2 regions of the Mesorhizobium sp. INR15 genome follow, and region 1 is predicted to be linked to the other one. Evidence: predicted binding sites of a transcription regulator. Region 1 holds the regulator's gene; the other holds the start of a gene.

Evidence for each region. The regulator LexA, encoded in region 1, represses DNA repair genes until DNA is damaged. The targets are predictions, from matches to a motif close to TGTTCNNNNTGTGTTCNG.
Region 2: GA829_RS17620 (ATP-dependent helicase) is a predicted target of LexA. The motif match lies at 2,887-2,904, and genes of this name have one in related genera.

Annotation. Positions count from the first base shown of each region.
Region 1 is NZ_CP045496.1:4,289,586-4,294,011, reverse strand. It holds gene GA829_RS20855 (ABC transporter substrate-binding protein) at 1-336, opposite strand, end outside; gene GA829_RS20850 (GntR family transcriptional regulator) at 491-1,264, shown strand; gene GA829_RS20845 (pyridoxal-phosphate dependent enzyme) at 1,261-2,235, shown strand; gene lexA (transcriptional repressor LexA) at 2,582-3,319, shown strand; gene GA829_RS20835 (ComEC/Rec2 family competence protein) at 3,313-4,426, opposite strand, start outside.
Region 2 is NZ_CP045496.1:3,613,272-3,617,697, forward strand. It holds gene GA829_RS17615 (ferritin family protein) at 1-163, shown strand, start outside; gene GA829_RS17620 (ATP-dependent helicase) at 168-2,834, opposite strand; gene GA829_RS17625 (glucose/quinate/shikimate family membrane-bound PQQ-dependent dehydrogenase) at 3,018-4,426, shown strand, end outside.

The sequences.
Region 1 (4,426 bases):
CGAGCCGGCCAATGCCTTCTTGGCGATCTGCGAGACCGGTGTGGTGACGGTGTACATCAGCTTGGGCTGGTCGGCCTGGAGCTTGGCGATCATCTGCGGAACCAGCGACGCATCGAAATTGGTATGGCTTTCCGTGTAGACGACTTCCTTGCCTTCGTTGAACCCGTTCGCGGCAAGCGCCTTTTTGAAACCGGCGACGGCGGCGTTCAATTGCGGATGTTCGCCAAAATTGGCGATGCCGATGCGGATCTGATCAGCGGCCGAAGCGCCGATATTCGCCATCAGGACGCCGGCCAGGGCCAATCCCGGCAGCCAAGCGGATTTCAACTTCATCATCATTTCCTCCCAGATTTGATTGGTGCCGCTTACGGTGCGGCAACTGTGGCAATCATGATCAGTCCATCCTTGCCTGTCAAACATTATATATAATTCTTGCCACACCCTCACATGATATATAATTCTTCCCAGGTCAGCTGACGGACGAAAGCGCATGCAGGATCAGAAGAGATCGACAAAGACCGAGGCGGCTTATCAGCTGCTGCGGCGCGATATCCTCACCACCCGCCTCATGCCGGGCGCGCCCCTCAAACTGAGCGCATTGCGCGGCACCTACGGCGTTGGCTGGACACCTCTGCGCGAGGCATTGTCGCGGCTGGAGGCCGAGCGCCTGGTCACCGCGATCAGCAATCGCGGCTTTGCCGTCGCCCCCGTATCGCGAGCCGAACTCGAGGATCTGGCGCACGCGAGGATGGTTGTCGAGATACCCCTGTTCCTGGAATCGATCGAGAAAGGCGGTAAAGCATGGGAAGATGCCGTCGTCACCGCCCACTACCGGCTCTCCCGCTGCAAGACCGCGGTTGACGATCCTTCGGATGAGGCCGTCGACAAATGGGACGAGAGCCACGAGGCCTTCCACGCGGCACTGCTGAGTGCGTCGACCTCCAACTGGCTGCTGCGATTCCGCTCCACAATCGCCGACCAGTTGCGCCGGCATCATCGCTTTCTTGGCCTTGCGCCGACACTGCGCGCCGCGGCAGGGCTCAAGGATGGCTATGAAGAGGCCATGGATGCGTTGCGCGAGGCGATAGCGATCGAGCACCACACCGCGATCATGGAAGCGGCGCTGGACCGTGATGTCGAGCGGGCAAAGGCGTTGATGGTGGCCCACATCGGCTACACGCTGCATGTCTATGTCCACAGCGAAGACAACAACGCGAGCAAGTACACCGCGCGTGCCGGCAGCTTGAAGACGGTCGGCAAATGAGCTCAACGCTCCCGCGCCGCCCGACACTCGAGGAGATTGGCGCGGCTCGCGACCGGCTGGCCGCGTCGTTGCCACGGACACCGCTGCTGCGTGTCGATCTTGGCGGGACCGACCAACGGATATTCCTAAAGCTTGAGACCCTGTCGCCCATAGGCGCCTTCAAGATCAGGCCGGCGCTGAATGCTCTGCTTTCCCGCGACGCCGATGCGCTACGGCATGGCGTCGCCACGATCAGTTCGGGCAACATGGCCTATGGAATGGCCTGGGCCGCAAGGGCGCTTGGCGTTCCAATGGCCGCCTACATGTATGCGGACGCGCCCCAGACCAAGATCGATGGAGTCCGCCGCCTTGGTGGCGAGGTGCGTTTCATTTCGCACGAGACCTGGTGGCGATACATCACCGGGATTGAGCGTCCGGATATCGCTGAACTCCTCATAAATCCCGTCACCGATCAGGCGGTACTGGCGGGAAATGGCACCATCGGCCTGGAGATCGTCGAAGACCTGCCGGAAGTCGATTGCGTGCTGACGCCCTACGGCGGCGGCAGCATGACAACCGGGGTCGCCAGCGCGGTCAAGGCATTGCGGCGCGACGCGAAAGTCTTCGCGGTCGAAGACGAAAACGCGGCGCCGGTCACCGCCGCCCTGGCGGCCGGGCGCATTGTCGATATCAAGACGCAGCCCTCCTTCATCAAGAGCATCGGTGGGCCGTCGCTGGTGCCTGAACTATGGCCTTTGGCAAACCAGCTTATCGACGGCGCTATTACCGTCAGCCTTCAGCAGGTGACGGAAGCAATGCGGCTGCTGTTTTCGAAAGCGAAGCTCGTGGCCGAAGGTGCCGGGGCGGCGTCACTGGCCGCCGCTCTTTGCAGCGAGCAGGCAACTGGCAACATCGTCTGTGTCATCTCCGGTGGCAACATCGATGCTGGCGCCTATGCGCAGGTCTTGGCCGGGGAAGTCCCACCGGCGTGATGTTGGCGCCGACCCACCCGTGGTTGGCATTTTGGCTTCGTTTCGTTCACGGCAAATGGCAAGTCAGCAAAGGTCGACATATCCGTCTTGGGCACCTGTCCATGACTGGTGCCAGGATTCGCCATGGGATGGGCCACACGCCGTTAACCATAACAATTTCAACGCTGGAAAGCATGCGCCAGCGGCGTGAAATGAGCCGTGGCGAAGCGGCACGGTGCCGACAATAATTTCAGCCGTCTTAACAAATTCATTAAACTTTAAACAGTTGCGGAACACAACTGGAACAGATAGTGTTTGTTCTGGGTTTGTTTTTCCGATTCTGGTTTCAGAACTCCTGGGGGCTGCCATGCTGACGCGCAAGCAACATGAATTGCTGATGTTCATTCATGAACGCCTGAAGGAAAGCGGCATTCCCCCATCCTTCGACGAGATGAAGGAGGCGCTCGATCTTGCCTCCAAGTCCGGCATTCACCGGCTGATCACGGCGCTGGAAGAACGCGGCTTCATTCGCCGGCTGCCCAATCGTGCCCGTGCTCTCGAAGTGCTGCGGCTGCCCGACTCGATCGCACCCGGCCTCAACGCGGCGCGCAAGTTTTCGCCCAGCGTCATTCAGGGCGGCGGTGGTCAGGGCAGCCTCGGCCGGCAGATCAAACCAGCTCCTTCGCGCATGCCTTCGGCCGGCAATGACGATGACGCGGTCTCAGCCGTATCCATCCCGGTGATGGGCCGTATCGCCGCCGGTGTGCCGATTGATGCCATCCAGCACCAGACGCATTCGATCTCGGTGCCGCCGGACATGATCATGGGCGGCGAGCACTATGCGCTGGAGGTCAAGGGCGACTCGATGATCGAGGCCGGTATTTTCGACGGCGACACAGTCATCATCCGCAACGCCGACACCGCAAGCCCGGGCGAGATCATCGTGGCACTGGTGGACGAAGAAGAGGCAACGCTAAAGCGGTTCCGCCGCAAGGGCGCTTCGATTGCGCTTGAAGCCGCCAATCCTGCCTATGAGACCCGCATCTTCGGGCCAGACCGGGTCAAGGTGCAAGGCAAGCTCGTGGGGTTGATCCGGCGTTATTGAGCCTGAGGCGCTGCCTGTTTCTCCGGCTTGACGTAGGGCGGCAAGCCTCGCGCTTCCCGTGAGAATTTTCGCTGTTCGTGCCAGGGCCGGTATGGTCTGTCGACGGCGAAGCTGATCCGTGCCGGCGCGGTCGCGGATAGCCTATCGAAGAAGATCGCGGCACTGCCTTTGCGGGCCAGCTGTCTTTTGGTCAGAACGAGTACCAGCGGATTGTGACACGGATCGTAGGCCGTGGCGTCGTTGATGATGATCAGGTCGGCAAACGCACAGGCTCTCCAGGCATCCTTGCGGTCCTCGACATGCGCGATGATCGCGCCGGACGGATGCCGGGCAACGCACACACCGGCCATGCAGTAGAACGGCGCTCCTGACGGCAGATCAGCAGGGTCGATATCGAACTGCGCGTCTTCCTTGCTGAACACCTCCGGCAGGACGATGGTTTCGGATCGCAGCGCGCGTTTCCAGTTGTCGACGGTGAACTCGTTCGGGCGCGGCCGGTTGACGGCGAGTTCGCCGCCGCCGATCGGCAGTGCGACCAGCCGTGCATCCTCGGAGACCAGCACGTCGGGCGTTTCGGCGCCGGAGACCGTCAACAGGCTGGCTAGCGCGAACGGAACGGCTGCTAGCCGCAGCCGGGTCGTCGCCATTGTCGCGATGATCAGGGCAATCGTTGCCAGCAGGACCGACCGCTGCGAAATCAGACCGACGGCATCGACCGGCGAGCGCTCGGAGATCCAGCCGGATACGGCGATCATCGCGGTCAGCCCTTTGCCCATCAAATAGAGGGCGGGCCCATCGAGGCCGAATGGCATCAGCAGCGCGCTGGCGACGGCCAGGAACATCACGATGGACACGATCGGCATGATGGCCAGATTGGCGAACAGGCTGAGCGGCGACACGCGCTGAAAATGCCAGATCGCAAACAGCGCCGTGGCACTGCCGGCGATGATCGAGGTCATCGCCAGACCGCCCATCATCAGCAGGAACTTTCGCGTCAGAAAGCCGGGCAAGGAGCGCCGTGGCGGCGGCGTCCTGGTTTTTCCCGCGCGATAGTCCGACCAGCCGGCATAGGCACCAACCAGGGCCGCGGTTGCAGCAAACGACATC
Region 2 (4,426 bases), 680 kb from region 1:
GATCATGAAGAACGCGCAGAGCGAGGAGTTCAAGCATTTCGGCATGGACCTCGAATTCCTGCTGCGCCAGAAGAAAGACTGGCGGGCAGAACTGAAGGAGATCCTGTTTACAACGGGGGATATTGTGAAGGCCGGAGAGAGGGGCGAGAAGAAGGTGGATTGATCGATCACACCGCCGCGACAAACCCGTCGAGCACGCGTTTCTGGCCGGCCTTGTCGAAGTCGATGGTCAGCTTGTTGCCTTCGATGTTGGAAATGTTGCCGTTGCCGAATTTCTGGTGGAAGACACGGTCGCCGACCTTGAACGCGGATGGCGTGTCGGCGACGGATTTTGCGACCAGCTCGCCGTCGATGGTGCGGCCTTTGACGGAGGTGCGGCCGGCGCCGTAGCCGGAGTCGGTTTCGCCATAGCCGATGCGCTCGACATGATGGCCTGAGCGGCTGCCCCAGTTGCGGTCGGTCGCCTCGGTGCGGTTCGCTTGCGCGCGCTGCCAGCCGGGTGTGGCGTAAGTGTTTGAGAAGGTGCCGGATTTTTCCGCGCCGACATTGTCGAAGCGCGAGGCGCCATAGGGATTTTGCCGTCCAGCGCCCTGGCCGCCACGGCCAGAGGCGAACGAGCCGCCTCCATAGTTGTTGCCATAGCCGCCGTAGCTGTTGCCGCTTTCGGCGATTTCGACATGGGCTTCCGGCAGTTCCTCGAGAAAGCGCGACGGGATGGTCGATTGCCACAGGCCATGGATGCGCCGGTTGGAGACGAACCAGAGGTGCAGGTTCCTCTTGGCGCGCGTGAGGCCGACATAGGCAAGACGGCGCTCTTCCTCCAGTCCGGAACGACCGCCTTCATCGAGCGCGCGCTGATGCGGGAACAGGCCTTCCTCCCAGCCGGGGAGAAACACGGTCTCGAATTCGAGGCCCTTGGCCGAATGCAGCGTCATGATGTTGACGGCGTCGAGCTCGGCGTTCTGCTCGGCGTCCATGACCAGCGCGACGTGTTCGAGGAAGGAGCGCAGCGATTCATACTCCTCCATGGAGCGGATCAGCTCTTTCAGGTTTTCCAGCCGGCCCGGCGCTTCGACCGAACGGTCGTTCTTCCACATGTCGGTATAGCCGCTCTCCTCGAGAATGGTCTCGGCCAGTTCGGTGTGCGGCGTGGTTTCCAGCGCCTTCTGCCAGCGTTCGAAATTGGCGGAGACCTCGCGCAAGGCGGCGCGCGGTTTCGGCTTCATCTCGTCGCTTTCGGCAAGCTTGGCTGCGGCCTCCAGCATCGGGATGCGCAGCGCGCGGGCTGTGTCGTGGATCTGGCGGATGGTGGCTTCGCCCAGGCCGCGCTTGGGCACATTGACGATGCGCTCGAAGGCGAGATCGTCGGCGCCCTGGGCGACGACGCGGAAGAAGGCCATGGCGTCGCGGATTTCCAGACGTTCGTAAAAGCGTGGGCCGCCGATGACGCGGTAGTTGAGGCCGAGCGTGACAAAGCGGTCCTCGAACTCACGCATCTGGAAGGAGGCGCGCACAAGGATGGCCATGTCGTTGAGCTTGTGCTTCTGCCGCTGGTAGGTCTCGATGGTCTCGCCGACTGCGCGGGCTTCCTCCTCGGAATCCCAGGCGGCGTGGACGTGCACCTTGCCGTCCTCGGGTTCGTCGCGGTCGGTGAACAGCGTCTTGCCGAAGCGTCCCTCATTGTGGGCGATGAGGTGGGAGGCCGCACCCAGGATATGTGCGGTGGAGCGGTAGTTGCGCTCCAGCCTTATGATGGTGGCGCCAGGAAAATCCTTGTCGAAGCGCAGGATGTTGTCGACCTCGGCGCCGCGCCAGCCATAGATCGATTGATCGTCGTCACCGACGCAGCAAATATTGACTTTGTTGTCGCTCGCGGGCTGTTCCGCGCCTGCCGGCGCGGGCCCTCCGCGCGAGCCTCGCAACGGCTCGGACGCCCGGTCGGGCTTGCGGCTTTCGGCCGTACGCAGGTCTGTCGACGTTGAGCTGCTTCGCCCTGCATCCGGCCGTTGCGCGAGCAGCCGCAGCCACATGTATTGCGCGGTGTTGGTGTCCTGATACTCGTCGACGAGAATGTATTTGAAGCGCTTGTGATATTCCTTCAGCACGTCCGGATTGGCGCGGAAGATGCGGATCGGGTGGCACAGGAGGTCGCCGAAATCGCAGGCGTTCAGCGTCTTCAGCCGTTCCTGGTAGGCCTTGTAGAGTTCGCGACCCTTGCCATTGGCGAAGGCGCGGGCGTCGCCCTCGGCGATCTCGGCCGGGCCTTGCCCCTTGTTCTTCCAGCCGTCGATCATCTGCGCGAACTGCTTGGCCGGCCAGCGCTTGTCGTCCAGCCCTTCGGCCTGGATCAGCTGCTTGATCAGTCGCACGACATCGTCGGTGTCGAGAATGGTGAAGTCGGAGCGCAAGCCGGCAAGCTCGGCGTGGCGGCGCAGCAGCTTCACGCCGATCGAGTGGAAGGTGCCGAGCCACGGCATGCCCTCGACCGCTTCGCCAACGAGATGGCCGATACGCGTCTTCATTTCCCGCGCGGCCTTGTTGGTGAAGGTGACGGCGAGAATCTGCGAGGGGAAGGCGCGACCGGTGGCGAGGATATGGGCGATGCGGGTGGTGAGCACCCGCGTCTTGCCGGTGCCGGCGCCGGCCAGTACCAGAACCGGGCCTTCGGTGGTTTCCACCGCCAGCCGCTGCTCCGGGTTCAAACCCTTGAGATAGTCGGTCGCGCTGTTGTGGCCGCCGCGGGCAGCCATGGCGCGCGCGGCAATGCCCGACGGGGCCGTGGGCCGCGCATTGGGTTCATCGAAAAAGGGCATGTCTTCGGAAAAGCCGGACATCTCCCCCCGAATGTAGTGATTCGGCAGCGAAAGGCCAGAAGTGTCTACGTTTTGTTCCAGTTTTGATCGCCTTCGGCCTGCTTGACAGGCGCGGCGGGCGGGAGAAAGCTGTGTTGTGGACAGGCGGGGCGCATAGGCCTGTCCACGAGCGTCGCAAAACGCAACAGTCGAAGGAGTATCATCTTGGCTGTCACCATCACCTCCCTCATCCTTTTTCTCATCGGTCTGGTGCTTGGCAGCGGCGGTGTCGTGTTGGCTTCGCTGGGAGGTAGTTGGTACTACATCATCGTCGGCATCGCCTTCGTGATTTCCGCGTGGCTGCTCTACCGCCGCCGCTCCACCGGGCTTTGGCTCTATGCCGCGATCGTGCTTGGCACGCTGGCCTGGGCCGTCTGGGAAACCGGCTTCGACTGGTGGGAGCTTGGTCCGCGCGGCGGCATTATCGTGCTGATGGCGCTGTGGCTTTTGACGCCGTGGGCGAGGCGAGGGCTTGTCGGACCAGATGCGCGGGCACCGCTTATTCTCGCGGTGCTGGCATCGCTGGCGGTCGCCGGTTATTCGATGACGGTGGACCCGAAGGACATTGCCGGCGAGCTCGACACCGACAAGGTGATACCGGCCGCCGATCTCGGCGGCACCGTGCCGGCGGGCGAGTGGCACTATTACGGGCGCACGCCATACGGCCAGCGCTATTCGCCGCTCGACCAGATCACGCCGGAGAATGTCGCCAACCTGCAACCGGCCTGGACCTACCGCACCGGCGATGTGAAGGGCCCCGACGATGTCGGAGAGACCACCTATCAGGTGACGCCGCTGAAGATCGGCGACACGCTTTACATCTGCACGCCGCACAATTTCGCCATCGCCATCGATGCAGCCAGCGGCAAGGAGAAATGGCGCTACGACCCCAAGATCAAGCTGGACAAGGACCGCCAGCACCAGACCTGCCGTGGTGTGTCCTATTATGCCGACGCCGCCATCGGCGCCGGCCAGCCCTGCGCCTCGCGCGTCTATCTGCCGACATCCGACGCGCGGCTGATCGCGCTCGACGCGGCGAATGGGCAAGTCTGCCCGGCCTTCGCCGAGGCCGGCACGCTGAACCTGCTAACCGGGATGCCGTATCCGAAGTCGGGCTACTACTACTCGACCTCCGCGCCGCTGATCTCAGGCGGCAAGATCATCGTCGGCGGCGCGGTCAACGACAACTATTCGACGCAGGAACCGTCCGGCGTCATCCGCGCCTTCGATGTCAGCACCGGCAAACTGGTGTGGAACTGGGATGCCGGCAATCCGGACCAGACAACGCCACTGGCGGCAGGACAGACCTATACGGCCAACTCGCCCAACATGTGGTCGACGCCAAGCGCCGATGAGAAGCTCGGGCTGCTCTATGTGCCGCTCGGCAACCAGACGCCGGACCAGCTCGGTGCCGGCCGCAGCGCCAATGTCGAGAAGTTTTCGTCCTCGATCACCGCGCTCGATCTCAACACCGGGCAGCTGAAATGGGTGCGGCAGACGGTGCATCATGACCTGTGGGACATGGACGTGCCGGCGCAGCCGAGCCTTGTCGATATCACCAAAGCCGATGGCAC